Regions from separate parts of the Bradyrhizobium sp. SZCCHNR1093 genome, predicted to be linked through region 3. Evidence: predicted binding sites of a transcription regulator. Region 3 holds the regulator's gene; each other region holds the start of a gene.
What was found. Region 3 encodes LexA, which represses DNA repair genes until DNA is damaged. Its sites were predicted from a motif close to TGTTCNNNNTGTGTTCNG; they were not measured.
Positions count from the first base shown of each region.

Region 1: QX070_RS03655 (DNA recombination protein RmuC) is a predicted target of LexA. The motif match lies at 5,983-6,000, and genes of this name have one in related genera.
Region 2: QX070_RS09430 (ribonuclease T2) is a predicted target of LexA. The motif match lies at 4,032-4,049, and genes of this name have one in related genera.

Region 1 covers NZ_JAUHJJ010000001.1:761,085-770,849, forward strand. The annotation lists gene dapE (succinyl-diaminopimelate desuccinylase) at 16-1,170, shown strand; gene QX070_RS03635 (methyl-accepting chemotaxis protein) at 1,190-3,247, opposite strand; gene truA (tRNA pseudouridine(38-40) synthase TruA) at 3,402-4,139, opposite strand; gene fmt (methionyl-tRNA formyltransferase) at 4,257-5,192, opposite strand; gene def (peptide deformylase) at 5,334-5,861, opposite strand; gene QX070_RS03655 (DNA recombination protein RmuC) at 6,031-7,263, shown strand; gene QX070_RS03660 (AmpG family muropeptide MFS transporter) at 7,307-8,692, shown strand; gene QX070_RS03665 (hypothetical protein) at 8,897-9,322, opposite strand; gene recR (recombination mediator RecR) at 9,343-9,765, opposite strand, start outside.
Region 2 covers NZ_JAUHJJ010000002.1:815,582-825,346, forward strand. The annotation lists gene uvrC (excinuclease ABC subunit UvrC) at 1-676, opposite strand, end outside; gene QX070_RS09415 (porin family protein) at 921-1,556, shown strand; gene QX070_RS09420 (cold-shock protein) at 1,833-2,048, opposite strand; gene QX070_RS09425 (23S rRNA (adenine(2030)-N(6))-methyltransferase RlmJ) at 2,302-3,162, opposite strand; gene QX070_RS09430 (ribonuclease T2) at 3,287-3,991, opposite strand; gene QX070_RS09435 (hypothetical protein) at 4,123-4,587, opposite strand; gene QX070_RS09440 (hypothetical protein) at 4,756-5,061, shown strand; gene QX070_RS09445 (DUF3617 domain-containing protein) at 5,130-5,675, shown strand; gene QX070_RS09450 (NAD(P)H-quinone oxidoreductase) at 5,727-6,719, opposite strand; gene QX070_RS09455 (ABC transporter substrate-binding protein) at 6,738-7,943, opposite strand; gene QX070_RS09460 (fumarylacetoacetate hydrolase family protein) at 8,026-8,877, opposite strand; gene QX070_RS09465 (bifunctional 3-(3-hydroxy-phenyl)propionate/3-hydroxycinnamic acid hydroxylase) at 8,909-9,765, opposite strand, start outside.
Region 3 covers NZ_JAUHJJ010000004.1:579,407-589,171, forward strand. The annotation lists gene QX070_RS17275 (alpha/beta hydrolase) at 1-531, opposite strand, end outside; gene QX070_RS17280 (MBL fold metallo-hydrolase) at 544-1,476, opposite strand; gene QX070_RS17285 (LysR family transcriptional regulator) at 1,561-2,514, shown strand; gene glp (gephyrin-like molybdotransferase Glp) at 2,747-3,958, shown strand; gene lexA (transcriptional repressor LexA) at 4,165-4,863, shown strand; gene QX070_RS17300 (hypothetical protein) at 5,122-5,562, shown strand; gene QX070_RS17305 (hypothetical protein) at 5,786-6,004, shown strand; gene QX070_RS17310 (ComEC/Rec2 family competence protein) at 5,959-8,250, opposite strand; gene QX070_RS17315 (hypothetical protein) at 8,390-8,602, shown strand; gene QX070_RS17320 (glutamine--tRNA ligase/YqeY domain fusion protein) at 8,624-9,765, opposite strand, start outside.

The sequences.
Region 1 (9,765 bases), on a different contig from region 3:
ATGTTAAGCGAGGGCATGACCGATGCCCTCGCCATCACCCGCGACCTGATCCGCTGTCCCTCAGTGACCCCCGCCGATGCCGGGGCGCTCGGCGTGCTCGAGGCCCTGCTGAAGCAGGCCGGCTTCACGACCCATCGCGTGACCTTCTCGGAAGCAGGCACGGCCGACATCGACAATCTCTACGCCCGTATCGGCACCGAGGGGCCGCACATCACCTTCGCCGGTCATACCGACGTTGTGCCCCCCGGCGACGAGGCGGCGTGGAGCCTGCCTGCATTCTCCGGCGAGGTGAAGGACGGCTACATCTATGGCCGCGGCGCCGTCGACATGAAGGGCGGCATCGCCTGCAGCGTTGCGGCCGTGCTCGACTATCTACGCGATCACGGCGGACAGCCAAAAGGCTCGATCTCGTTCCTGATCACTGGCGACGAAGAGGACGTCTCGGTCAACGGCACCATCAAGCTGCTGAAGTGGGCGGCCGAGCGCGGCGAGCGATTCGACCATTGCGTGCTCGGCGAGCCGTCCAATCAAGAGGTCATGGGCGACTGCATCAAGATCGGCCGCCGCGGCTCGCAGTCCGGCACCCTGATCGTCGAGGGCAAGCAGGGCCACGTCGCCTATCCGCACCGTGCCTCCAACCCGGTGCCGGACATCTCGCGCCTGATCGTCGCACTGTCGGACGAGCCGCTCGATCATGGCAGCGCGCAGTTCCAGCCGTCGAATCTCGAATTCACCACCGTCGATGTCGGCAACACCGCAACCAACGTCATCCCGGGCCTGGCGCGGGCGAAGTTCAACATCCGCTACAATGACTGCCATACGCAGGAGACGCTGCGCGCGCTGGTGGAAGAGCGGCTCGCCAAGGCCTGTGGCAACCGCATCCGCGCCCACATCGACTGGCTGCCGTCGAACTCCAACGTGTTCCTGACCAAGCCCGGACCGTTCACCGACCTCGCCGTCGCCGCGATCGAGAGCGTGACGGGGCGCAAGCCGGAGCTGTCGACCACCGGCGGCACCTCGGACGCGCGCTTCATATCGAGCTACTGCCCGGTGATCGAGTTCGGCCTGGTCGGCCAGACCATGCACCAGATCGACGAGCGCGCCTCGGTCGCCGACATCGCGACCCTGACGAAGATCTATCGCGGCATTCTCGAAAGATATTTCGCCTGAGCGGCCCGCCTGATCCTGATCAGGCGGCCTTCACCTCCGCCAGGAACTGATCGACCTCGCGACGCAGGTCGGTGGCCTGGCCGGCAAGGCTCGCCGCGGAGTCGAGCAGCGAGCGCGCCGATCCGCGGGTGTCCGCGGCGGCCGCGCTGACCAGCGCGATCGACGACGAGACGTCGTTGGTGCCGCTCGCGGTCTGCTGCACACTGCGGGCGATCTCGCGGGTCGTGGCGCTCTGCTCGGCCACCGCGCTCGCCACCGCACCGGTGACGCCGCTGATGGTGTTGACGACGGCGGCGATCTTCTCGATCGCGGCCACCGTGCTGCCGGTCTCGTTCTGGATCGCGGCGATCTGGCTTTCGATCTCCTCGGTGGCCTTGCTGGTCTGGGATGCGAGACTCTTCACCTCTGACGCGACCACGGCAAACCCCTTGCCCGCCTCACCCGCACGCGCGGATTCGATCGTGGCGTTGAGCGCGAGCAGATTGGTCTGCGAGGCGATGGCGCGGATCAGTTGCACGACGTCGCCGATGCGGGTGGCGCTGCCGGCGAGCGTGCGCACCTTGTCGGTGGTGTCGAGCGCCTGGCTGGTCGCGTTCGAGGATTCCGACGCGGCTTCCGCGATCTGTCGGGTGATCTCCTTCATCGACGCGTCGAGCTCCTCGGAGGCAGCCGCCACCGTATTGACGCCAGAGGTCGCCTGCGCCGCCGCTTCGGCCACGGCGGTGGCACGGGACGCGGTGGTGCTGGCCGAGCCGTCGAGCGTCTCGGCCGATTGCTTCAGGCCGCTCGCGGCATCGCTCAGCCGACCGCACAGCGTGTCGATGACCTCGCCGAACCGCCGGGTGAGCGCCTCGATCTTCTGCCGGCGCGCATCGCGCCGCGCCTCGGCATCGGCGCCCTGCAGCGACAGCCGGTCGGCCTCCGCCGACTTCTCCTGCAGAACGCCGATGGCGTTGGCGAGCGTGCCGATTTCGTCGGTCCGATCGCCATATCCGATCTCGACGCTGCGCTCGCCACCGGCGATCCGACGGATCATTTCGGTCAGATTCGACAGCGGCTTGATCACGCGGGCATTGAACCAGACCGTTCCCAGTGCGGCGGCCGCGACGTTGATCAGCAACAGGACCAGCGCCAGGGCAAAACGGGTCTGCGACTCGGCAATCGCGACCTCGCTCTGGCTCAGCGCCTCGGCGAGGGCTGCATCCCGCAGCGGCAGGATCGTATCGAGGATCGGGAATACGGACCGCAGGAACTGGTCGGGATCGAGCTCGAGCACCTTGCCCCGGTTCGGCGCCACCTGCGACGAATAGAACTCGCCGCCGCGGGCCCAATAGCCATTCTCGACCTCGGTCAGGGCCGCGAAGATCGGCTTCTGGTTGATCTCTGCGGCAGCGAGCTTGGCCGTCGTCCAGATGCGCTCGATGCGTCCCTTGAACGTCGCGAGCGCCTCGGCCGGTTCACCCGCCATCGGCTGCTTGGTCGCGATCATGCGAACGAACGTCGTCGTGGCGCGACCGGCCCAGTCGCGCAAATCCCAGCCGATCACGGCAAGACGCGCGGCCTGGCCGACCGCTGGATTGGCCGCATTGATCCGGCGCACGATCACGTCGACATGGCTGCCGGTCGTTTCCTGGATCGTGAACATCTGCGGCACGTAATCACGGACGATTGCTTCGGATCGCGCCGCCTTGGCCTGCGCGACGGCATCGAGAGCGGCCCCGCGCGTCGCACGCAATTTCTGCTGGATCGAGTCCAGCGCGGCGGTGTCTTCACTCAGCAGCGCCAGGCTGCGCGCCTTGGCGAAGGCGTCGTCAGAGCCTTGAAGTATCTTCTGCAGCGCGGCCAGCTCGTCCGAGTTCGCCGGATTCGGCGACGCCAGGCGTGGATTGACCATGGCGCGCTCGAGGTTCAGCTTTTCCGGCAGCCGCAGCATGGCGGCCAGCAGCTGCGTATCACGGCCTGCCGTCCTCGCGGCCTGCAGCGAGGTCAGCTGCTGCCAGGCGAACAACATGGTTGCGAGCAGGCCGATGACGGCCCCGAGCAGCAAAGAGAGCAGGAAGACTTGACGAATGCGCACGATCGACCTCGCTGGACAGCAGCCTGAGGTCCGGATAGCAGCGAGGGCTTCAATTTGGAGTTAATGAATCCTGTCCCTTACTCCCGAAACGACTACTCATTAGGATAATCATTGGCAGCTAATAGCGATTCGCGGGTTCCACTGCAGAACGATCTCAATAGTCGACTTTCACGAGATAGAGGCCTTCCGGCGGCGCGACGACGCCACAGGCGGCGCGATTGCGCGCGGCGAGCGCGGCAGCGAGATCATCGGCGCTCCAGCGGCCCTGCCCGACCCACACCAGCGAGCCAACCATCGAGCGCACCTGGCTGTGCAGATAGGAGCGTGCGGAGGTGAGGATGGTGATGGCATCGCCGTCCCTGACGACGTCGAGCTGATCGAGCGTCTTCTCCGGCGATTTTGCCTGACATTCCGTGTCGCGGAAAGTCGTGAAATCATGCTTGCCGATCAGCCGCTGGGCCGCCGCGTGCATCGCGTCCGAGTCGAGCCGCTGCGGCACGCGCCAGACGCGGCCGACCTCGAGCGCGAGATTGGAGCGGCGGTTGACGATGCGATAGCGATAGTGCCGCCTGCGGGCGGAGAAGCGTGCTTCGAAGGTGTCGGGAACGATCTCGGCGTCGAGCACCGCGATCGGGTTGGGCCGCAGATGCGCGTTGAGCGCGTCGCGCAATTTGTCGGGCCGGAATTCTTTCTCAACGTCGCAATGCGCGACCTGACCGGTGGCGTGGACGCCGGCATCGGTGCGCCCCGAGCCATGCACCCGGGTCGGCACGCCACAGGTCGCCTGCACCGCCGCTTCGAGCGCGCCCTGCACCGACGGCAAGGTCGCCTGCAGTTGCCAGCCGCAGTACGGCGCGCCGTCATATTCGATGGTGAGCTTGTAGCGGGGCATCTGACCCGATCGAGTTTTGCCGTCATTGCCGGGCTCGACCCGGCAATCCATCCCTGGACGAAGCTTGTTCTTGAGATGGATGCGCGGGTCAAGCCCGCGCATGACGAGATGAGGTGGTCAGCCGAAACGCAGGCCCGGCGCGATACGGGTGCCGCGCAGGAAATCCGCGGCCTTCATGGGACCCTTGCCGGCGCGCTGTAGCTCGGTGACGCGGATGGCGCCGTCGGCGCAGGCGATGGTGAGCTGCTCGTCAAGAACGGCGCCCGGCTCGCCCCCGCCGTCGGCAAGCGCGCAGCGCAGGATCTTCAAGCGGACCGCTTCGCCATCAAGCGTGAACTCACTCCAGGCGCCAGGAAATGGCGACAGGCCGTGGATGTGCCGCAGCACCGCGTGGGCCGGCTTCGTCCAGTCGATCCGCGCCTCGGCCTTCTCGATCTTGGCGGCGTAGGTGACGCCTTCCTCTGCCTGCTTCGTCAGCGTCAGCCCGCCGCGCTCTAGCGCCGCCATCGCGCGCACCATGAGATCGGCGCCGATCCGCGACAGGCGGTCGTGCAGATCGGACGCCGTCATCGCGTCGGTGATCGCAAGGCGCTCGGCCATCGCGACATCGCCGGTGTCGAGCCCGACATCCATCTTCATCACCATGACGCCGGACTCGGCATCACCCGCCATGATCGCGCGGTTGATAGGCGCGGCACCGCGCCAGCGCGGCAGCAGGGAAGCGTGGAGATTGTAGCAGCCGAGCTTGGGCGCATCGAGAATGGCTTGGGGAAGGATCATGCCGTAGGCGACGACCACGGCCGCATCGGCCTGATGAGCCTGAAACTCGGCCAAGGCCTCCTCGGTCTTCAGCGTCTTCGGCGTGAACACGGCAATGCCGAGCCGGCGCGCCTCGGTCTCGACCGGCGTCGGCTGCAGCGCGAGGCCGCGGCGGCCGCCGGGTTTCGGCGCGCGCGTATAGACCGCCGCGATCTCGTGGCCGTGGCCGGCGAGTTCGAGCAGGGTCGGCACGGCGAAATCCGGCGTGCCCATGAAGATCAGGCGAAGCGGCATCTGGTGGAAGATCCTGCATTGCCGAATCCTCCGCGTCATGGCCGGGCTTGTCCCGGCCATCCACGTCGAGCTGCCTGTAACGCGCGGCGAGACGTGGATGCCCGGGTCAAGCCCGGGCATGACGGAGGAGAGAGTTGATCGTTACTCGCTGGCGCGCTTGGCGGCCTTGGTGAACTTCTTCATCACGCGGTCGCGCTTCAGCTTCGACAGATAGTCGATGAACAGCACGCCGTTGAGATGATCGATCTCATGCTGGATGCAGGTGGCGTAGAGCCCCTCGGCATCCTCCTCGCGGACCACCCCGTCGAGATCGATGAACCGCACGCGCACGCGCGCCGGCCGCTCGACCTCCTCGTAATATTCGGGGATCGACAGGCAGCCTTCCTCGTAGACCGACAGCTCGTCCGACTTGGCGACGATCTCCGGATTGATGAAGACGCGCGGCTCGCGCTTGCCTTCCCCGTTCACGTCGGGCTTGGCCAGATCCATGGTGATGACGCGCAGCGGCTGCGCGACCTGGATCGCTGCGAGCCCGATGCCCGGCGCGTCATACATGGTCTGGAACATGTCGTCGACCAGCTGCCGGATCTCCAGCGTGACCTTCTCGACCGGCTTGGACACCAGCCGCAACTGCCGGTCCGGCAGGATGATGATTTCTCTTAGGGACATGGCGCGCGATTTAAGCCGCGGAACCGGCGGGGTCAATGTGATGGCTCGCGGTTAAGACTTCACTAACCATGAATTTCAACGTTTCGTTAACCATGATTCTTAACGTGCCCTTAACCATAATTGTTCTCTCTTCGTTCGCGAGCTTGCGCGAATCGGATAGACGGGGGTGATGACCGTCAGCCAATCCCTCAATCCTGTCGTCGTCATCATCGGCGACCTGCCCATCAGGGCGAGCGATGCGCTGATCGGATTCGGCGTACTGGTGCTGCTGCTGCTCGTGATCATCGTGGCCGCCGTGGCCCGCTCCGGACGGCGCGGCGCGGAGCTCGCCGCCCAGCAGGCGATGCGGGCTGACGAGCTCGAACAACGGTTCGGCGAGATGATCCGCGTCCAGAGCGAGGCCTCCGGCCGGGTCGACGCGATGGCCCAGCTGCTCGCCGGCCGTCAGGTGGACCTGGCCCGCAGCGTGAACGAACGGCTCGATGCGGTCACCCACCGCGTCGGACAGTCGATGGAGCAGAGCACGCGCCACACAATGGATAGTCTGCGCGTGCTGCACGAGCGCCTCGGCATCATCGACAACGCCCACCGTGATCTCAGCGAGCTGACGACGCAAGTGACGACCTTGCGCGACGTCCTCGCCAACAAACAGTCGCGCGGCGCCTTCGGCCAGGCGCGCATGGAGGCGATCGTCCAGGACGGGCTTCCGAAGGGCAGCTACGCGTTTCAGCACACGCTCGCCAGCGGCAAGCGGCCCGACTGCGTCGTGTTCCTGCCCGATTCGCGACCGCTGTGCATCGACGCCAAGTTTCCGCTGGAAGCCGTGACCGCACTGCACGACGCCGTGACCGAGGAGGAGAAGCGCGCCGCGGCGCAGCGGCTGCGCACCGACGTGCTCCGCCACGTCAATGACATTGCCGAGAAGTACCTCGTGGTCGGCGAGACGCAGGACACGGCGCTGATGTTCGTGCCGTCGGAATCGGTCTATGCCGAGATCCATGACGGCTTCGATGACGTGATCCAGCGAGCCTATCGCGCGCGCGTCGTGCTGGTGTCGCCATCGCTGCTGATGCTCGCGATCCAGGTCATGCAGCAGATCATGAAGGATGCGCGCATCCGCGACGCCGCCGACCAGATCCGCAACGAGGTGATCCATCTCGGCGACGATCTCGGCCGCCTGCGCGAGCGCGTGCTCAAACTGCAGAAGCATTTCGGCGATGTCGGCGAGGACATCCGCCAGATCCTCATTTCCGCCGACAAGATCGAGAAGCGCGCCGCCCGCATCGAGGAGCTCGATTTCAGCAAGCAGGATTCGCCGGTGGACTCACCACGCATCGCGCCGGTTACCGGCACGACGCCGGATCTGTTTCCGCTGGCGGGACGCGTGCAGGTGGGGGAGTGATGGTGGCGTCGCGAAGGCCGTTCAAATCTGCTACCACCCGCCCATGACCGCACCTGACGCCGCTTCCGAGATCCCTGCTGCCGCTCCAAGCCCCGGCGCCGCCAAACCCGCCCCCACCTGGCGCGAGAGCATGGCCGTCTACTTGCAGCCGCGCGTGCTCGTGGTGCTGTTCCTCGGCTTCTCGTCGGGCCTGCCGCTGGCGTTGTCCGGCTCGACGCTTCAGATCTGGATGCGTGAGCTCGGCGTCGATCTCGGCACGATCGGGCTGTTCGCCCTCGTCGGGACGCCGTACACGCTGAAATTCCTTTGGGCGCCGCTGGTGGACGCGCTGCACGTGCCGCTGCTAACGCGCGCGTTCGGACGGCGGCGCGGCTGGCTGGTGTTCGCACAGCTGCTCTTGATCGGCGCCATCCTGCTGCTGGCGCTCACTGATCCGGCACATGCGCCGTTCATGGTGGCGCTGGCCGCGCTGCTGGTCGCCGCGATGTCGGCGACCCAGGACATCGTGGTCGATGCCTTCCGCGTCGAGAGCCTGCCGGAGAGCGAGCAGGCCGCGGGCATGGCGGCGTATGTCGCCGCCTATCGCATCGGCATGCTGGTCTCGACCGCCGGCGCGCTGGTGGTAGTAAGTGCGTTCGAAACCAGCGGACTGTCGCGGCCATCGTCCTGGATGTGGGGCTATGTCGCGATGGCCGGACTGGTGCTGATCGGCACGATCACGGCCCTCGCGGCGACCGAGCCGGCACAGTCGCAGCAGGCGGAGGCCGCGATGGGCGCCGACACCGCGCTCACCCGCGTGATGCATGCGGCTGCCGGAGCCTTCGTCGAGTTCCTCGGCCGACGTGATGCGCTCACGGCGCTCGCCTTCGTCGTGCTGTTCAAGTTCACCGACGCCTTCTCCGGCACGATGACCGCGCCGTTCGTGATCGATCTCGGCTTCAGCAAGGTCGACTACGCCGCGATCGTGAAAGGCGTCGGCCTCGCCGCCACGCTCGCCGGCGGCTTTGCCGGCGGTTTCGTCGCGCGGCGCTATTCGCTCGCGACGAGTCTCTGGATCGGCGGCGTGGTGCAGGCGATGGCGAACCTCTCGTTCTCCTGGCTTGCGATCGTCGGAGTCAATCAATGGGCACTGGCGCTGGCGATCTCGGCGGAAAACTTCACCAGCGCGGTCGGCACCGTGATCTTCGTCGCCTATCTCTCCGCGCTGTGTCAGAACCCGCTGCACACCGCCACCCAATATGCACTGCTGACCGCGCTCGCCGCGGTCGGGCGCACCTATTTGTCGTCAGGCGCCGGCTACGTGGCGAAGGCGACCGGCTGGCCGCTGTTCTTCGTGATCTGCGTGCTGGTCGCGATCCCGAGCCTCGTGCTGCTCGCCTGGCTGCAGCGGCGCGGACATTTCGACCAGTTGGGGCCAGTGAAGGTGTAGCTGCCGCCTTACATTCAACCGTCGTCGCCAGCCACCGGGTGTCGTCTTCGACGAGCCCGATGACAGGCTCCGACGGGTGACCCAGTATTCCAGAGACCTCAGCCATCGAGCGAGCAGCCGCGGCGTACTGGATCGCCCGGTCGAGCCGAGCGACGACAGCGGAAAGCCAGGACGCCGCGTTAGCGTGGACGCCCCGATCAGGTCTCACCGCTTCACCAAGCTCCACTTGGTCACGACCGCCTCGCTCATCTGTCCCGCATCCTGGGCGCAGGCGATCTCGTCGACCTTGACCGCGATCTGCTTGCCGAGCAGACCCTTGAGCTGCGACGCCTGCGCCGTGTTCGCGGTGACGAGCTGGAACGTCTCCGGGCCGGTCTCCAGGTTGCACAGCCCGCTCGGCGGCGGCAGGCGGCGCGGCTCGCTCGTGATCTGATAGGCGGCGGACGGCTGGCCCGGCTTGGCGCCTTTGAGCTTGAGCGCGTTCAGCTCTCCCGACAGCACGTCACCGGCATTGAGCGGCTTGCCCGCCTTCTGCGGCGCCTCGCTTTGCTGCGCCAGCACTGACGGCGCCGAGAGCGCCGCCAGAATCGCGCCCAAAGCCAGCCGTTTGCCGAATCCGCGTTTCGTCATCATTCCACTTCCGTCTGTGCTTAGAACAAGGTCCGCTGCCGCATCGCGGCCGAAAGCGTGCCTTCGTCGAGATAATCGAGCTCGCCGCCGACCGGCACGCCATGTGCCAGCCGCGTGACCTTGACGTTCGCCTCCTGCAGGAGGTCGGTGATGTAGTGCGCGGTGGTCTGGCCGTCGACCGTCGCATTCAAAGCGAGGATGATCTCGGACACCTCGGGCGCATGCGCGCGCTGCACCAGCGCATCGATGGTGAGATCCTGCGGGCCGACGCCATCGAGCGGCGACAGCGTGCCGCCGAGCACGTGATAGCGGCCGTTGGAGGCCTTGGCGCGCTCCAGCGCCCAGAGGTCGGCGACGTCGGCGACGACGACGATCATCGCCGGATCTCGACGCGGATCGGTGCACACAGTGCACGGGCTTTGCGTATCGATATTGCCGCAGGT
Region 2 (9,765 bases), on a different contig from region 3:
CGAAAAACGAATCGGTGCAGGAGCGGATCAGGAAGGCGCGCTGCAGCGCTGTGATGGTGCGGTTGACGGCGCCGGCCGAGGCGAACGGACCGAAATAGCGCCCCGGCCTGGACTGCGCGCCGCGGTGCTTGAGGATCTGCGGCGCCCAATGGTCGCCGGTGATCAGGATGTAGGGGAACGACTTGTCGTCGCGCAGTTGCACGTTGAAGCGCGGCTTGAGCTGCTTGATCAGGTTAGCTTCGAGCAGCAGCGCCTCGGTCTCGGTCGTGGTCGAGATGATCTCGACGGTCACGGTGGCCGCGATCATGCGCAGGATGCGCGCCGGCAGCGGCGCGTTGGCCCGCGCATAGGATGACAGGCGCTTTTTGACGTTCTTGGCCTTGCCGACATAGAGCACGTCATGGGCCGTATTGAGCATGCGGTAGACGCCGGGCGAGGTCGGCGCGAGCCGCACGGCATTCTCGATCGCCGCGTGGCCGATCGCGAGCGGGCCTTCGCCGACCGCCTCCAGGCTCTCCTCGGCCAGCTCCGGCAGCCGGCCGTCATCGTCCTCGTCCGCAGCCGAGGCGGCGGGATCGAGATCGGGCGTGTCGATGGTCTCGGGCGGCAGGTCGGCCGCGCCACGCCGGCTCGGGGGCGTCGGCGCCTTGGATGGGTCGGAGCTGTGGGTGGTCATGTCCAACAAATTAAGCGCTGCCGCGCCGCCTCGCCAGCTTGCGATGGCGCCATGCACAGGGCAGGGCGGTAACGCTTCGTTAAGCACGTTAATGGCCGGGTAACCCGGCTTAACAACGGCTTAACCTAAAACTCTCGATAAAAGCTCACGAAAGAAGCGAGAGTTCCGTAACCACGTCGGCCCGCGCGGCACAGTCGCGCGGCGCATGCTCCGGGTGGTGACGGCGAGTTGCGTGGAGTGAGCGATGAACAGGTTCTTGGTCGGTGCTGCCGCCGCGGCGGGCTTGGGCGCGGCGGCTCTCGGATCGGTCTCGGCGCAGGCGGCCGATCTCGGCTATGGGCGCGGCGCGCCCTATACCGTGAGCCAGCCCCTCAACGCCTATAGCTGGGCCGGCCCCTATCTCGGCGGCACGCTGGGCTACGAATGGGGCACCGTCGGCAACAACCCGACCAAGCCGTCCGGCCTCACCGGCGGCCTGACCGCGGGGTACAATTGGCAGAACGGCCCATGGGTGTTCGGCGCCGAGGGCGATATCAACCTGACCGGCGCCAACGACACCTTTGCGCCGTGGAAGTTCTCGAACCCATGGTTCGGCACATTGCGCGGCCGCGCCGGCTACGCCTTCAACAACATCCTGTTCTACGGCACCGGCGGCCTCGCCTTTGGCGGCCTGCGCGCCGAGACCTTCGGTCTTTCGGAATCGCACACCACGGTGGGCTGGACGCTCGGTGCCGGCACCGAGTTCGGCCTGGCGCAGAACTGGACCGCCAAGATCGAGTATCTCTACGTCGATCTCGACAGCAGCAATTTCGTGATCACGGGGGCGAAGAACGACTATCGGTTTGGAATTGTGCGCGCAGGCATCAACTTCCACTTCTGATGGCAACGAGGGAATAGGAAGAAGAAACGTCCAACGACAACCTCCCGGCCGCTCGCGCGGCCGGGATTTTTTTGTCGGAGTCCCTTTTGTCGTAGTGCTCCGTGCAATCTGGAGGTATGCAGCATCGCGCGCGGCCTGCACGTACGAGCCGGCAATGCTGTGCACGCGAGCCGGCGGCGCTGCCGGCAGCTTCCAAACGAACGAATGAGGTGCCGTCGAGGCGCCCGCGGCTGCAGTCTCACGCTGGTGCGTGAACCGTCGCCTGGTGGGCTCGCCCTAAGACGACAGGACCAGGTTCACCGCCTTCGGGCCCTTGCCCTTCTTGTCCGGCTCGACCTCGAAGCTGATCCGTTGTCCCTCGGTCAGATCCTTCAGGCCCGCGCGCTCCACCGCCGTGATGTGCACGAACACGTCGCGTCCACCGTCGTCCGGCTTGATGAAGCCGTAGCCGCGCTCACCATTGAAGAACTTGACCGTCCCAGTCATGGCCATCGGGAAACTCCTCCCCCGCAATGCTTCCTCCACTGCGCGCTCTGCGCAGCGTCCGACCGGACATCACTTTGATCGGAAAGCGTTGGCCACCTTAACGCCCAGCGCTCGCCACGCCGGATCGTCTGGATCTTGTTAGGCCTTGATCACCCCGCCGCAACCATTCGCGGAAGCGGAACGTAAAGCCAGTCTTACAATCAGACACAATAATACGGTTCCGCGCCGATTGACTACGGCTTTTCGACCAGTCGCCGTTTCAAGCTTTGGGGAATTCGATCCGGAAGCGCGCCGCGCCGCCCTGGCCGAGCGGCTTCTGCAGTTCCTGCAGGATGAGCTTCAACTCGTCATGCAATGTCCAGGGCGGGTTGACGATCAGCAGCCCGGTCGAGGTCAGCGCCTCGCCTTCGATCTGCGGCGCAACACTGAACTCGATCCGCAGCACCTTGCCCGGCGGCTTGGCCGCGGCCGCGAGCGCCGCGACGCGATCGGTCAGCTCTTCCGTCGCACGCCGGTTCTTGGCGGGATACCAGAGCACGTAGATACCGGTGGTCCACTTTGCGAAGGCCGCAGCAAAGCGGTCCGCGAGCCGCTCGAACTCATCCTTCGCCTCGAACGCCGGATCAATCAGCACCACGCCCCGGCGCTCGTTCGGCGGCACGAAGGCGGGCAGGGCGACCCAGCCGTCGAGATCGACGACGCGGGCCTGGGTGTCGCGGCGCAACTGATCGATCAGCTGCTTGCGGGGGATCGGCGCGAGCTCGCACAGGGTCATGCGGTCCTGCGGCCGCAGCAGCGCGCGCGCGATCAGCGGCGAGCCGGGATAGGCGACGAGCTCGGCCTTCGGATTGAACGATCTGATGATGTCGAGATAGGGCGACAAGAGTGCATAGGCCTGCTCGGAGAAGCGCGCCTGCAGCACGCGAGCGATGCCGGTGAGGAACTCGCCACTGCGGATGGCCTCGTCGCCGGTGAGATCGTACAGGCCTGCGCCGGCATGGGTGTCGATCACCCGGAACGCAGCGGGCTTCTCCTGGAGGTAGACCAGGATGCGCGTCAGCACGATGTGCTTGATGACGTCGGCAAAGCCGCCGGCGTGAAAGGCGTGTCGGTAGTTCATGCGGTACGAGTTACGCCGTTCCGCGTCAAAAGGGTACCCCGTCGATGCGCCGGATGGATCCAGAGAGCATCGGATCAGCGCCGCGGCGAGAGGCGCCGCAGGCCGACCCACTGCGGTCGCCCCGCTAGCCGCCGCGCACCGGCGGCATGTTGACCTCGTCGCGCCGGCAGGCCTGGCGGTCGATCTCGTCGCAGTTGCGAAACTCCAGATCCTTCGACAGACAGATCCGGACCTCGCTCAGCCTGGTGCGATTGCAGGTGACGGCAATGCCCGATGTCGTGAGCTTGGGGTTGGCCTTGATGAAGGCCTCCTCGACCGCCCCCGGCGCCACCGTCTTGGCCTCCGTAAGATCGAGGAATTCCGGCGGGATCTTGATGGCGGCGCGGGCCTTGCGGATGATTTCGAAGTAGGCCTTCGCGGACAGGCCGGCGCAGGTGCCGTGCTTGTCCCACTCGTTGTAGATCAGGCCCGGCGCCGGCATCAGGTCGAGCATCGAGGTCATGATGTTGCGCGGCAGGCGCGGCGCCGGCTGCTCGCAATATTCGGGGTAGCCGTTCTCGTATTGCGGCCACAGCCCGTGCACGACGAACGAGTAGGGCCGGCCGCCGCACTGCTGGGACCGGCTGCCGCGGCCGCCTCGCTCGTCGGCTTCGGCACAGTACGAGGGCGACCAGGATAGCGAGAGAACGTAGAAGTCGAACGCGCCCGGCGCGTTCTGGCGACGGTCCTGCGCCTCGGCGGAGCCAGCCGCGAGCACACCCACCAAGAGGGCAAAGCAGGCGATCGTTATGGACAACAGGACCGCAGGTCGGCGCAGGCAATCGAACATGGCGAACTCCCCGGACAATGCCAGGAGCCTAGCAGCGCGTTGGAACATTTCAAGAACAAAATGGCTGCCCCGAGGCAGCCATTCGTCAGCCGGCCGCCCGCGCGAGCGGCCGATGGTCCGACAAAGTCGAATCAGGGCTTGGCGGCGCGGCAGGCCGGATTGAAGGCCCAGTTGCGATCGAGGCCGACGACGCAGAACTCGACGCCCTGGTCATAGCCGGCGAAGCCGCCATCCTCGATGATCGAGAAGTTGACGGTGCGCGCCTTGCCGTCGCTGATCATCACGCTGCCGGTGCAGAAGCGGCGCGGAATATTGTCGGACTGCCAGGGGCGGAAGGCGATCTCATGGACGTTGGCGACGCCGGTGATCGTCAGCGAGGAATTCCAGAAGGTGCTCTCCTTGTCCTGGAATCGCGACACGATGGTCGGAATGGCCGCCTCGCAGGGGGCAACCCGGCCTTCGTACTTCGGGCCGGACAGCCAGAAGTTCATCTCGAGCGGATTGGCGGCCTGAGCCGGGGCGGTGGCGACGATGGCGGCAAGCAGCGCGCCACAGGGAGCGCCGAACATCTTGAAAGGTGAGCTGAAGTCGCGCATGGGCCGTCCGCAAGGCTGATCCGGGAGCGTGGACCGTGCCGCGGCGGCCACAGGAGGTCAAGTGCAACGCGGCAACACTCCACGATTAGTCCTGTTAACGCGAGGCTGGTGTTCTTTTCTTGACCGCACAGGACCTTTAGGATGGCACGCCAGCTCAAGGAGAATGCAATGCGGACGCTGAAGGCCGGACTCGTGAAGACTGCAGGCCTCGCGGCCGTCGGGATGCTGCTGGCCGCCGCGCCGGCTCTGGCCGACGTGGTGCCGCCCTTCAAGGGCAACGACACCGGCGGCATCATCGCCTATCAGCTGGCCCAGCGCACGGATGCGCGCCAGCTCGCGGTCGATCATTGCGCCTCCTACGGCAAGGTCGCGAAGTTCCGCGCCGTCGATGCGCGCTATGGCGGCTACGTCTCGTTCGCCTGCCGCTGGGTGCCCTATGGCTCGGCGCAACGGCCGCTGCGGACGCTGTACTAACGTTCTCCTAATTGCCATCTTTGGGCGGCATTCGCTCCGACATCGCGCAACGAGCCGGAACGGAACACATGACCTGCACACGCACTGCCATCGGCCTTCTGGCCTGCTGTCTCCTCAGCGTGACCGCGAGCCACGAGGCCCGTGCCGTGGACCTGCCGGTGCGCAAGGCGGGCCTGTGGGAATTGAAGATGGTCAGGTCCGGCGGCCAGCTGCCGGAAATGACCATGCAGCACTGCACCGACGAGACCACCGACAGGGACATGAACAACATGGCCTCGCCGATGGCGCAGCAGGTCTGCTCCAAGCAGGACATCCAGAAGACCGCAACCGGCTATGTCAGTGATGCCGTCTGCAGCTTCGGCGGCATGAACACGACCTCGCATGCCGACATCACCGGTGACTTCAACTCGGCCTACACGGTGAAGACCACCTCGCGCATCCAGGGCGGTGCCGCCGGCGCCGCCAAGGAGACCGCGATGACCATCGAGGCGAAGTGGCTCGGCGCCTGCAAGCCCGACCAGAAGCCCGGCGACATCGTCATGCCCGGTGGCATGAAGATGAACATCAAGGACATGAACAAGCTGAAGAACCTCATTCCGGGTGCCAAGCAGTAGGCGGGCGGCCGTTGCGTTTGGCGGCACGAGCGCAGAGACATGGATCGTCGCTCATTCGCGGACGCAAAGCACGATCTTCCCGATATGTCGGCTCGTCTCCATGCGGGTGTGCGCATCGGCCGCCTCGGACAAGCGATAGGTGCTGTCGATGCGCGGCCGAATGGCCGTCCCGAGAAGGGGCCCGACGCGTTGCCGCAGGTCGGCCGCGATGCGTCGTTTGAGGTCCAGTGCCGTCGAACGCAGGAACGTGCCGGTGATGCTGGCCCGGCGCGCCATCAGGCCGCGCAGCGGCACCGCCAACTCGTTCCCATGTCCGGCTGAGAGCAGGGCGATCCGTCCGCCCATTGCGAGCGCCGCAAGGTCCTGCGCGATGTGAGCGCCTGCGGAGGTGTCGAGGATGCAGTCGACACCGCGCATCCCCGTCGCCGCGCGGATCTGCTCGGCGAGATCGGGATCGGCATAGTCGAACACGGCGCTGCAGCCGAGCCTGAGCGCCGCGGCGCGCTTCTCTGCGGTGCCGGCGGTGGCAATGACGGGATGACCCAGCGCGCGCAGGAGCTGGATCGCGATCGTGCCGACGCCGCTGCTTCCGCCATGAATCAAGGCGGTCTCGCCGGGTGCCATGCGCATCAGCTCGAAGAAATTGAACCAGGTCGTGAACAGCGCCTCGGGCAGGGCGGCGCCTTGGATCCAGTCGAGGCCGCTCGGCAAGTCCAGGGCAAGATGCTGATCGGTGGCGACGTATTGCGCGTATGAGCCGCCGTCGGTCAGTGCGATCACCGCTTTACCCAGCCGTTCCCGGGGAACGTTGGTGCCGCAGGCCACGATGCGCCCCGAGGCTTCCAACCCCGGCACGGGATTGGGCTCCCGCGACGGCCCGGCAGCGCGCTGGTTGCAGTCATGACGGTTGATGCCGGCGGCTGCGACCTCGATCAGCACATCGTCTGGTCCGAGGCGCGGGACCGGCCAGTCCTGTCGCTCCGACAGGACCTCCGGGCCGCCCGCGGCGGTGATGATGACGGCGCGCTGATCGTCCGGAATCATGCTTGGTCGCTCATGTGCTCACTTACCGACCAGGCTGCACTTGCTGCGGTCGAGCGGGCGAAATGCCTGATCGGGGGCGATCTTCGTCACCAGCTTGACGAAGTCCCAGGGGCCCTTCGATTCGGCGGGGGTCTTGACCTGGACCAGATACAGGTCGTGCACCATGCGCTGGTCGTCGCGGATCTGGCCGTGGTCCGCATAGGCGTCCGAGACCGGCGTCGCCTTCATCCTCGCCATCACGCTTGCGCCGTCGTCGCTGTCGGCATCCTTCACCGCCTGCAGATAGTGCCGCACGGCCGAATAGACCCCGGCCTGTATCTGTGACGGCATCGCCCTCCGGCGCGCGTAGAACGCGTCGGAGAAGCGGCGCGCGGCGGGGGAGGCATCCTCGAAGAAGCTGGTGACGATGAGATCGCCCTGCGTCGCCTTGAGGCCGATGGCTTCAATGTCCACGTTCTGGAACGACATCGGCACGATCTTCATGCCCTGGGCCGCAAGCCCGAACTCCTCGGCCTGCTTGATGGCTGTGGCATTGTCGCCGGCGACGTTGAGCGCCAGGATCTTGGCGCCGGAGGCCTGGGCCTGCAGCAGGAAGGATCCGTAGTCCGGCGTGCCGAGCTGCGCCTTGACGCTGCCGGCGACCTTGCCGCCGAGCTCGGCGATGCGGGCGCGCGCGGTCGCTTCCACTGAATGACCGAACGCGTAGTCACCGGTGATGAAGAACCATGGCTCCTTGCTGGTCTGCATGATGCCCGAGACGACTGCGGTCGCGGTCGAATAGGCGTCGTGCGTCCATTGCACCGAGGTCGGGGCGCAAGCTTCGTCGGTCAGCTGGTTGGCGCCGGCCCCCGAGATGAGGAAGATCTTGCCGTTGCTACGCACCAGCTCCTGGACGCCAAGGGCCGCGCCGGAGCTGCCGCCGTCGGCGATCGCCTGCACACCGTCCTGCTCGAACCAGCGCCGGGCGATCGCGACCGCGATATCCGGCTTGTTCTGATGGTCGGCCTGAATGATTTCGATCGGCCTGCCGTTGATCTTGCCGCCAAATTCCTCAGCGGCCATCCGGGCCGCTTCCACGGAGCCGGGCCCCATCGCGGTCGCGAAGATGCCGGTCATGTCGGTGAGCACACCGATACGGATGGCGCTCCCCTTGATTTCGGCCTGCGCGGATGAGCCTGCAAGCAGCAGCAGGCCAGCGATGCTGGATCTGAGACAGCGCGACATGATGATCCTCCCCGGACTTGAAGATTTGGTTTTTTGTCGTGTTTGATTGGTGCGCCTCGCGGTTCTCCGCGAGGCGGAGACGTCAGGCTGCCGGTTCGGCAGCCACGGGATTGCGCAGCACGCCGATGCCCGAAATGTCGACCTCGACCGTATCGCCGGGCTTCATGAACAGAGGCGGGGTGCGCTTGAAGCCGACGCCTCCCGGCGTGCCGGTGACGATCACGTCCCCCGGCAGCAAGGTCATGATCGTCGAGCAATAGACGATCAGATCGGGGACATCGGTGATGAGGAGATCCGTGGTGGTCCGCTGCACGGTCTCGCCATTGAGGCGGGTCTGCAGCGTCAGTTTCGACGGGTCGGGAATTTCATCAGCCGTGACCAGCCAGGGGCCGAATGCGCCAGACCGGTCGAAGGTCTTGCCCGACAGGAATTGCGATGTATGGCGCTGCCAGTCGCGGATGCTGCCTTCATTGTAGCAGGAATAGCCGGCGATGTGCGCGAGCGCGTCCTGGCGCCGGATGTGCCGGCCGGCTTTCCCGATCACGAGCGCAAGCTCGCCCTCGTAGTCGAAATGATCGGAGACACCAGGGCGAATGACCGGCTGCAGATGGCCGACTTGGCTGGTGGGAAAGCGCGCAAACAGCGCAGGTTTCGCGGTGACGGTCCGCCCGGTCTCGGCGACGTGGTCGCGATAGTTCAGGCCAACGCAGATGATCTTGCCGGGATCAGGGATGACGGGCGCGAAGGCGATCGCACTGAGGGGATAGTCGGTCTGTTCGCGGGCGAGCAGTTCGGCGGCGTGACCGAGCGCATCCGCCTCGAGCAGCGCGCGCAGGCTCTTCGCCGGCAGCCGTCGGCCGAGGTCGACGACACCGTCTCCCTTCAACGCGCCGTATCCGGGACGCCCGTCGATCACAAAGGAAACCAGCTTCATACGTGAACCCTCTCAAAAAGAACGGAAACGCTCAGGCCGCGCTCGGCAGCGGTGCGAGGAAGGCGAGGCCTGACAACAGCGCCGCGGGATCTTCGCCCGTGCGGACTGCACCCAGGATGTAGCGGTCGGGGCGCATCAGCACGGCGTCGAAGCCGTGCTGATCGAGCCAGCCGTCGAGGCCGCCAGCTTCCTCGCCGCAAATGACGGCGACGTCAGCGGCCGTCAGGCGGGCGTGATGCTGCTCGATCATTGCGGTCCCGAGACCCGACCGGCATAGCAGCGCGAAGCGATAGCCGACGCGGTCGTCGCTGCGGCCGAGATCGCGGGTGCGGAATTGCGGCGCCAGCTTTCCCGTCATGCTTCGATCGCCGCCGGCAAGGCCCGGGCCGAGCAGTGGCTTCTGCACGTCGAGCTTGAGCTGGCCGTCGCCCTGTGCCGTGCCGGTCGCAAGCGCCGCCTCGACCGCCCTGGTGTTGATGAGTCCGCCCAGCCGGATCGCGAGCTCGATGAATTCGCGCACGTGGGGCGCGCGCTCGCTCTGATAGGTGTCGAGGAGATCAGGAGTTGCCTTGCCGGCAATCACACGAGCCAGCTTCCATGCGAGGTTGGCCGCGTCGCGAATGCCGGCACACATGCCCTGACCGAGAAAAGGCGGGGTCTGATGCGCGGAATCACCTGCGAGCAAGAGCCGTCCGGCACGCCATTGCTGGGCGACCGCGGAGTGGAATGTGTAGACGGCGGCGCGTTCGATCTCGGCCTCTGCGGGCCGGAGCCAGGGCGAGAGCAGCTCCCACACGCGAGCCGGTTGGGTGATCTCGACCGCGTCCTCGTCAGGACGTACCGTGATCTCCCACCGGCGCCGGTTGCCGGTGCCGCGAATATAGGTTG
Region 3 (9,765 bases):
GCCGGCGTCGATGCGCAGCGGCTCGCTGGACAGCCAGAGCGGCGTTACCAGGATCAGCTTCTCGAGCTTCGCGCTCGCCGCGCTCGCGAACATGCCCGCGACGGTGGCGCCCCAGGACATGCCGAGCACGTTGGCGCGCGGGACGTCGCGATGCCGGCAGATGAAGTCCACCGCCGCGCCGAAATCGTCCACGGCGGTCCGCGCATTGACCAATGGAGATCCCTCCTCGGCCGCCCGCGACATCTCCGGCGGCCGGCTGGAGCCGCCATAGCTGCGCGCATCGACGGCCCAGACATCGTAGCCGGCCTGCGCCAGGACATCCATGAAGGAGGCGCCACCAACCGCGACGTCGAACAGGCTGGCGGATGAAAAGGTGGCGCCGTGCATCATCGCCAGCGTGCGCTCGGCCGAGAACCGTTGCACGTCATGCCGGCGCTTGTTGATGAGCTGAAGCTGTACATCGGACACCGGGCCTTCGATCAGGCGGCGCTCGGAAACGATGCGCGAGGAGGACGTTGCGTTCTCGGTCATGGTCACCTCGGATCAGGCGAAGTGCCACGCGAACCGGTCGCCGTCGCGGCTGATCCGCCCGGCCGAGGACTCGGCGAAGTGGGTCGTGAGCACGAGGGAGCCGGTCTCGGCGGCATGGTTCATCGCCCATCGGCGTGAGGTCCGCGCCGCATCCGGGAATTCGCAATAGACCGAGTTCCAGTCCGGACGCGCGACCTGCAGCGGATGATGCATCACGTCGCCCCAGAACAGCGCGCGCTCGCCACGTGAGCTGAAGCTGATGCAGGCGTGATCGATGCTGTGACCGGGGCTCGGCAGAAAACGGAAGCCGTCGACGACCTCGCTGCCATCGACCGTGATCTCGCGCGCGAGGCCGGCCTCGACGATCGGCAGCACGCTGTCTTCGTAGACCCCAGGCATCGGTGGATGCAGCATTGGGCCAAGCCCAGCTGCGTCTCTGATTGCGGCGTCCGAGCCGTTGCCGGCCGAGAGTGCGGCGACATAGGCGCGCTCGCGGCCTGAGAAGATGTGCTGGGCGTTGGGAAACACCGGCATCCAACGGCCATCGGCAAGCTGCGTATTCCACCCCACATGATCCGCGTGCAGATGCGTCATCAGGACGAGATCGACATCGCCAGGGGCGACGCCGGCCGCCCGCAGCCGGTCGAGAAACGGCTCGTTCAAGCGATGCAGAACTGCTGCGCCGGGCCGCTCCTTGTCATTGCCGGTGGCCGTGTCGATCAGGACCACCCGCTCTGGCGTCCGCACCAGCCAGCTATGGATGCTCAGGCGCAACGATCCCGTGTGCGGATCGACCGATCCCGGCCCCACCTGGCCTCGTTCCCGAACGATGCTGTCTGCTTCTACGCCCGGAAACAAAAACTCTCCCTCGACCGCATCGAGGCCGATCTCGAAGATCCTCGTGATGGTGGCGTCTCCGACGCGATAGGTCGTGATGTCCTGCATGTCTGGCCGCCTCGATCCGAACGGTGGTCTTGTCTGGGCCGAGATCTAGGACTAGGTCATACATTCCTCAAATCGATCCAGCTCATGCAGTCCATCGATCACTTCGATCTTCGCTCCTTCGACCTCAATCTGCTGGTCGCGTTCGACGCGCTCATGCAGGAGCGCAGCGTGACGCGCGCGGCCGCACGCCTCAAGGTGGGTCAGCCTGCGATGAGCCATACGCTGTCGACGCTTCGCGTGCTGCTGCAGGACGAGCTGTTCGTCCGCGTCGGCGCCGTCATGCAGCCGACGCCAAAGGCTGCGGTGCTCGCCGGGCCGGTTCGGGCGGCGCTGGGGCAGATGCAGGCAGCGCTGCATGCCGCACCGGAGTTCGACCCGGCGACCGAGCAGCGCACCATCCGCCTGGGATTTTCAAGTGAGGTCGAGCTGCTGCTGATCCCCGAGCTCACCGCGGTGCTCCGTCGAACGGCGCCCGGCGTGCGGCTTCTCAGCCGGCCGACCGAGCGTAACGAAGTGCATCGCCTGCTCGACGACGGAGCCTTGGATGTCGCGGTCGGCTGCTTCGACGCCGTCGCACAGCGGCACAGATCCCAGCTCCTGTTCGAGCAGGCGCTGAGCTGCGTCTACAATCCAAAGCGCATCGCGATGAAAACACCGATCAGCCTCGCCGACTATCTGTCGCTTCCGCACGCGCTGGTGACGCTGACCAACAGCCTGCAGGGCTGTCTGGAGGCGGCGCTGGATGAGATCGGGACCGAGCTCAACGTGGTCTCGGCCTCCTCGGAATTCCTCAGCGTGCTGGCGACGGTCGCCGCATCACCGGTGATCACGACGATACCGACCAGGATGGCAAAGCTCTACGGGCCGCGATTTGGGCTGACGCTCTGTCCCGCGCCGTTGAAGCTGCGGCTGCCGGCCGTCTCGATGGTCTGGCCGCTGCAGCTCGATCGTGATGCAGCATCGGTCTGGCTGCGGAACATGGTGGCGGATATCCTGCACACGACCGAGCGCGCCGCCTGTCGCGCAGCTGCTGGATAGAACGCGGGGCGGGAGCTAACCGGAACGGCGCATCGGCCAACGCCTTGGCACTGCGGTCGACCTTCTGCGCACTGATTGCAGGGTTTCTCGCGCGGTCGTGAGGCAGCGGCCCGGACGCGGCCAACATCAGACGATCAGAAGGCAGGAAGCGGCCTGAGCCCTTGGCCGAGCCGTGCGCGTTCGGTTAGAAGGCGACTCATTCGATCTGCCGTCTCCATCCGAAGGAACTCTCATGGCCCTGATGCCGGTGTCTGATGCGTTGTCCGCCGTGCTCGCCGGCGCGGAGCCGCTGGCCGAGGAGCTGGTGACGCTGGACGAGGCCCATCACCGCATCCTGGCCCGCGACCTCGCGGCGCTGCGGACGCAGCCGCCCGAGGCGATGTCGGCGATGGACGGCTACGCCGTGCGCGCGGCGGACGCAGCCCAGGCCAAGGTGCGGCTGAGGGTGATCGGCGAGGTCGCGGCGGGGCGGCCGTTCGATCGCGTGGTCGGACCCGGCGAGGCGGCGCGCATCTTCACTGGTGGCGTTGTCCCTGAGGGCGCCGACGCGGTGGTGATCCAGGAGGACACGATCGCCGAAGATGGCCACGTCGTGATCACCGAGGCCGCGATCAAGGGCCGGCACATCCGGCCCGCCGGCGTCGACTTTCATGAGGGCATGGTGCTGCTGAAGGCGGGCCGCCGGCTCAGCGACCGCGACCTGTCGCTGGCGGCCAGCATGAATCATCCGGCACTGCCGGTGCGGCGCCGGCCGAAGGTGGCGCTGCTCGCCACCGGCGACGAGCTCGTGATGCCTGGCTCGACGCCCGGCCCGGGCCAGATCGTCTATTCCAACGGCTACGCCCTGCGGGCGCTGGTGCGCAGCGAGGGCGCGACACCGATCGATCTCGGCATCGCCGCGGATACGATGGAGGCCACGATCGCCGGGATCCGGCGGGCGCGCGAGGCCAAGGCCGACATCCTGATCACGACCGGCGGCGCCTCGGTCGGCGATCACGACCTCGTCAAGCAGGCGCTCGAAGCCGAGGGCGTCGAGATGGCGTTCTGGAAGATCGCGATGCGGCCGGGCAAGCCGATGATGCACGGACGGCTCGGCGACATGAGGGTGATCGGACTGCCCGGCAATCCGGTGTCGTCCTATGTCTGCGCCATCCTGTTCCTGGTGCCGCTGATTCGGCGGCTGCTCGGCCGCGACGAAGCTCGCATGCCACGCGAGACCGCCCTGCTCGGCCGCGAACTCGGGGCCAACGATTCGCGCGAGGACTATCTGCGGGCGCAGCTCGAGGAGCGCGCCGACGGCACCCTGATCGCAACGCCGGTGACCCAGCAGGATTCGTCGCTGCTCGGCAATCTCGCGCTCTCGCAGGCGCTGGTGATCCGGCGGGCGTTTGCGCCGAAGGCCGCCGCCGGCAGCCCGTGCGAGATCCTGCGCCTGCCGAGCTAGGCCGTTTCCCCCGGCAAAGCCCGGTCCGTTCACTACAATTTAAGGATTGCGGAACACACATCGAACATATAGTGTCCGTTCATGATTTGTTTTTAGTATGTTGCGGGCGACGCGATGATGGTCCGACTCCAAGGCGCTCTCAGCCGGTTTGTGCTCAAGGCGCAGCTCCTGGACTCGGACGACAACAAACTGGGGACCAGGTCGAGATGCTGACGCGCAAACAGTACGAACTTCTGCGGTTCATCAACGAGCGGCTCAAGGAAGCCGGCGTGCCGCCGTCCTTCGACGAGATGAAGGATGCGCTCGATCTGCGCTCGAAGTCCGGCATTCATCGCCTGATCACGGCGCTCGAGGAGCGCGGCTTCATCCGCCGGCTGCCCAACCGCGCCCGCGCGATCGAGGTGATCAAGCTGCCCGAGCTGTCACAGGCCGCCAACAACCGCCGCGGCTTCACCCCATCGGTGATCGAGGGCAATCTCGGCAAGGTGCGCACCAGCACTCCCGCGCTGGACGATGGCGAGCGCCCCGTCGCGGTGCCGGTGATGGGCCGCATCGCCGCCGGTACCCCGATCGAGGCGCTACAGACGCGCAGCCACACCATCAGCGTGCCCGCCGACATGCTCGGCAACGGCGATCACTATGCGCTCGAGGTGCGCGGCGACTCCATGGTCGATGCCGGCATCCTCGACGGCGACATGGCGCTGATCCAGCGCAACGAGACCGCCGACACCGGCGACATCGTGGTAGCGCTGATCGACGATGAGGAAGCGACGTTGAAGCGCTTCCGCCGCCGCGGCGCATCGATCGCGCTGGAGCCGGCCAACACCGCCTACGAGGTGCGCATCCTGCCGCCCAACCGGGTGAAGATCCAAGGCAAGCTGGTCGGGCTGTATCGCAAATACTGATCGCGGACGCGATCGGTCGATCGGCGGCGAGCGCACGCGCTTCTCCGCCGATCGAAATTGGTCACGCGCGAATGCACCTCAGGATGTGCAGCGCGGCACGCTCAAACGCTTGTGATCGCCCGCGGGCGCACGCGGTGCAGATCAGCGCAGAATTGCCGTGAAGCGCGCGCTAACATCTCCTCGATGTCCACTCTGATAGAGGCCTGCGCCTGTCCGGGGGGAGCGTGGGTCGGCTATCTCTCAACGAGGAGCGATCCGATGTGTGACTACAGCCTCCATGCGGTTGCGTCCCGTCCCGCCAAGGTCGGCGAGACGTTGATCTCGACGACGTTTCGCGGCACCGCCACCCGCGGCTTCGCCCTCGAGAGCGAGCCGACCGTCGCAGTCTGCATGCTGCCCGGCACCGAGTTGGCATTTGTCGAGGACGTCCGCTACGACAGCCGCTGGCTCTGGACCCGGACGATCCGCGAGCGCGTCGCGAAGTTCAACAGCATCGAGACGCACATCCCCGATCGCCATCACGACGCGATCGAATTCGCCGACGGCCGCCACGTGCTGGTGACCCAGCTCTGCGAGGGCCAGCGCGTCACCGTGCTGCAATTGCCGGTCAGCAAGCAGCCGGCCGAGCGCCGCCCGGGCGTGGCGGAGGACGTTCCGGCTTCGCAGGCCACACCGATTCGCCGCATCAGCATCACCTGAGCGCCTGCGCGTCCGCATTTCTCTCGGTCATGAGCGAGCTTTCGGCCGGGGGAGATTTGGTTTCTGCAAGCGCAAGGTCCTTTCGGGCGAACCTCACGCTCCGGCATCGCATCGAATAGGAACGACATCCCTCGGCCGGCATTGTGTGCCGGGGGAGCTTGCCGCCGCGGTCAACAAGATCGATTGGAACAAGGCCGACCGGATCACCGAGCCCGGCCGCTACATGCTTCCGTTCGGATGGCTAACGGTCACGGTTGATGACATCGCCGTCTGGCAACGATATCCGGGCGCTGCGTTCACGCTGGTCGAAGGTCCCTCGCTGTTCGATGGACCCGACGACACCGAGTATCATCTCAGCACGTTGTATCATCTCAGCACGTTCGAGCTGTCCGGCGCTCAATCCTGCTCGCCCTGCTCCGTCTCCGGCGGCGTCGCGTCCTGAAGCCGCGACACCGGCGCACGCGGCGTCAGCGTCGTGTCGAACTCGCCGGCCTCGGCGGGCGCCGGCCACCACGGGCGGTCGGTGCCGCCGGCGCGCACCGGCGTGACGGAGAAGCCGGTGCCCCGCTGCACCAGCATCAAGGCGCCCTGCTGCTGCAGGCGCTGGCGATCGATGACGGCCGCCGCGCAGGATGACGGCGCGGCGCGCGCGGTGACGATCAGCGCTGCACGGGCGCAATCATCGTCGAGCGCCTCGGTGCGCAGGGTCAAGGCGGCGAATCGGCCGTCGGCCATCGTGACCACGCAGCCCGCCTCGTCGCAGGAGACGCCATCGGCGAGCGATGAATCCGCCGGCAGCCGGGCATCGGCGTCGGCCGCGAGCCACTCCTTGGTGGCGAACACGTCCTTGCCGGTGCGCATCACATGCAGACGTCCGTCACTGCCGCGCACCGCCACCGCGCGCCCGTCGCCGGCGATCAGGACGTCGGGCAGCGGCGTCGTGGCGGCCCACGCGGTGGCCACCACGAGCCCGACGGCGCCCGACCAGCGCAGCGGTGTGCGCAGCAGGCCGATCAGGATGACGCCGAGGCTGGCCAGGATCAGCGGACCGATGCCGAAGCCCGGGATGCGCCCGACCGCACCAGGCAGCGCCGCCACCCAGCGCGTCACCGCGATCATCCAGTCGATGCCGAGGCCCATCAGCGTCCACCAGGGACCGTCGAGCCCGAACGGCGCCGCCAGCAGGCCAAGCAGTCCGGCGGGCATCACCAGCACCGAAACCACCGGCATCGCCGCGAGATTGGCGAGCACGCCATAGGGCGTGACGCGATGGAAGTGGAACGCGGCATAGGGCGTGGTCGCAAGCCCCGCGATCAGCGAGGCCAGCAGCAGCATCGCGAGCTCGCGGCCGCCCCACAGCGCGATGCGCTGCGTCGTGGAGCTGTCCGGCCTCGCAAACAGTTTGGGCAGGCCGAACTGCACCAGCGCGACCAGGCCGAGCGTCGCCGCGAACGACATCTGGAAGCTCGGATGCACCAGCGCTTCGGGTGCCGCGATCAGCACGATCATCGCCGCGACCGCGAGCGTGCGGAAGGTGACGGCGCGGCGATCGACCATGACCGCGATCAGCACCACGGCCGTCATGAAGAACGATCTCTGCGTCGCGACCTCCGCGCCCGACAGCAGCAGGTAGAACGCCGCCGCGACCAGCGCCGCCGCGGCCGCCCATTTCTTGATCGGATGGCTGATAGTGAGGCCGGGGATCAGCGCAAGCAGCGCGCGCACGGCGAAGAACACGACGCCGGCGACGACGGCCATGTGATAGCCGGAGATCGACAGCACGTGGCCGAGGCCGGAGACGAACATCGCATCGTTGACATCGGGCGTGATGGCGTCGCGCCGGCCGGTCAGCAGCGCGGTGGCGATGGCGCGCTCATCGCCCGTCAGGCGGGCGCGGATGCGTGCGTCGATCGCATCGCGCAGGCCCTGCATGGCCGCCGCATAGCCCAGGCCGAAGCCGGCGGCCTGCGGCGGCGTCGCCGTCGTGATCGCGCCCATCACGAAGCCGGAGGCGCCGATGCCCTGGAAGAACATGTCGCGCGCGAAGTCGTAGGATCCCGGCCGCACCGGGGCCATCGGCGGCAGCAGCCGCGCCTTGAGCTGCACGAAGCTGCCGACCTCGGGCGCCGTGCCCTTACGCACCGCGAGCCGCACGCGCGCGATCGTGGCGGCGTTGCGCGGGCTCTCCATCGCGGTGACGCGCAGCACGATCCGATCGCTGCGCTCGCGGATGTCGCGCGCCTCGACGAAGCCGGACAGCGCCACCGAATACAACGGCCGCGCCAGCACTGGATGAGCGACACGCGCCGTCTTGATGGTCGCCGCGGCAAAGCCGCACGCCGCCGCCGCGATCATCACGGCAACCGGAAACATCCGATGCCGCCGCATCATGATGGCGACGATGCAGAGCAGCGCCGCGGTGGTGGCGGCGATCCAGAGCACCGGCTCGTGATCGGCGGTGAAGTACAGCGCGATGCCGGCCCCGAACGCCACCGGCACCCAGGGCAGCAGCCGGCCCGCCCCGGCCTCCTCGACCGCCCAGCTCTTCAGGCGGGCGGCGAATGCCGACGACGCGCCGGACCCGATCGCGGGCCAGCCGCCGGCCAGCGCGCCGCGCGGCGGCCAGACATCGGCCATCGTGCCCGCGAGCCCGCGACGCCCTCCCGGCGGCCTGACCGGCTCCGCCATTGCCCACACCACCCGTTACTTTACGGGCATGGAGGCTAGCGAAACCACGGGGAATCCGACTAGCGGAACGGAACGAGAATCCAATCCCGGTGCCGGGAACGTCATTGGAACTTTCGGCACCGCACGGGCTTATGCGGGTATGGACCACCATGACAATGACGATCCCTTTGCCGACCTCGCGCTCGACACGGCGATCCACCTGCGCTGGACGTTGCGGGACATCAAGGCCCACCGGCTCACGCTCTCCCCCGTCGCCGACGATGATCTCTCGCTCCTCGCGGAGCGCGGCCTGGTCGAGGTCAGCGATGGCGTGCCAACGCTGACCGAGGCCGGCCTCGCAGCGATCAATTGAGCTGCGGCTGCGGTCCCCATCTCATCCCTTCGCGACCTCCTTCGCAAAGGTGTCGCGCAGGCCGATGGTGCGGTTGAACACGAGCTTGTCGGGCGTCGAATCCGGATCGCGGACGAAGTAGCCCTGGCGCTCGAATTGCATCGGCGCGTCCGAATTGCTCTCGGCGATCGCCGGCTCGATGCGGGCGTCGGTCAGGACCTCGAGTGAGTTGGGATTGAGATCGGCGGTGAAGTCGGCCGCATTGGGGCTTGGATTGGCGAACAGCTGATTGTAGATGCGAATCTCGGCTGTCAGCGACTGCGCAGCCGGCAGCCAGTGCATCGTCGCCTTGACCTTGCGTCCATCCGGCGCGTTGCCGCCCTTGGTCGCGGGATCATAGGTGCAACGCAGCTCGACGATCTCGCCGGCGTCGTTCTTGATGACGTCGCGGCACTTGATGAAATAGGCGTAGCGCAGCCGCACCTCGTTGCCCGGCGACAGCCGGAAGAACTTCTTCGGCGGGTTCTCCATGAAGTCGTCCTGCTCGATATAGAGCTCGCGGCCGAAGGCGATCCTGCGCGTGCCGGCCGAGGGATCGTCGGGGTGGTTGATCGCCTCGAGCTCCTCGACCTGGCCTTCCGGATAATTCTCGATCACTACCTTCAGCGGCCGCAGCACGGCCATCCGACGCAGCGCCGTGCGGTTCAGCTCCTCGCGGATGCAGAATTCGAGCATGCCGACATCGACGATGCTGTTGGCCTTGGCGATGCCGATGCGCTTGATGAACTCGCGCACCGCAGCCGGCGGCACGCCGCGCCGCTTCAGGCCGGCGATGGTGGGCATGCGTGGATCGTTCCAGCCGGAGACATGGCCGTCCTGCACCAGCCGCGTCAGCACGCGCTTCGACAGCAGCGTGTAGGTCAGGTTGAGCCGCGCGAACTCGTACTGGTGCGGATGCGACGGCACCGGCAGCTTGTCCAGGAACCAATCGTAGAGCGGCCGGTGGTCCTCGAACTCGAGCGTGCAGATCGAGTGCGTCACGCCCTCGATCGCGTCCGACTGCCCGTGGGCGTAGTCGTAGCTCGGATAGATCTTCCAGGCGTCGCCGGTGCGCGGGTGATGGGCGTGCATGATCCGGTACAGCACGGGGTCGCGCAGGTTGATGTTGCCGGCGGCCATGTCGA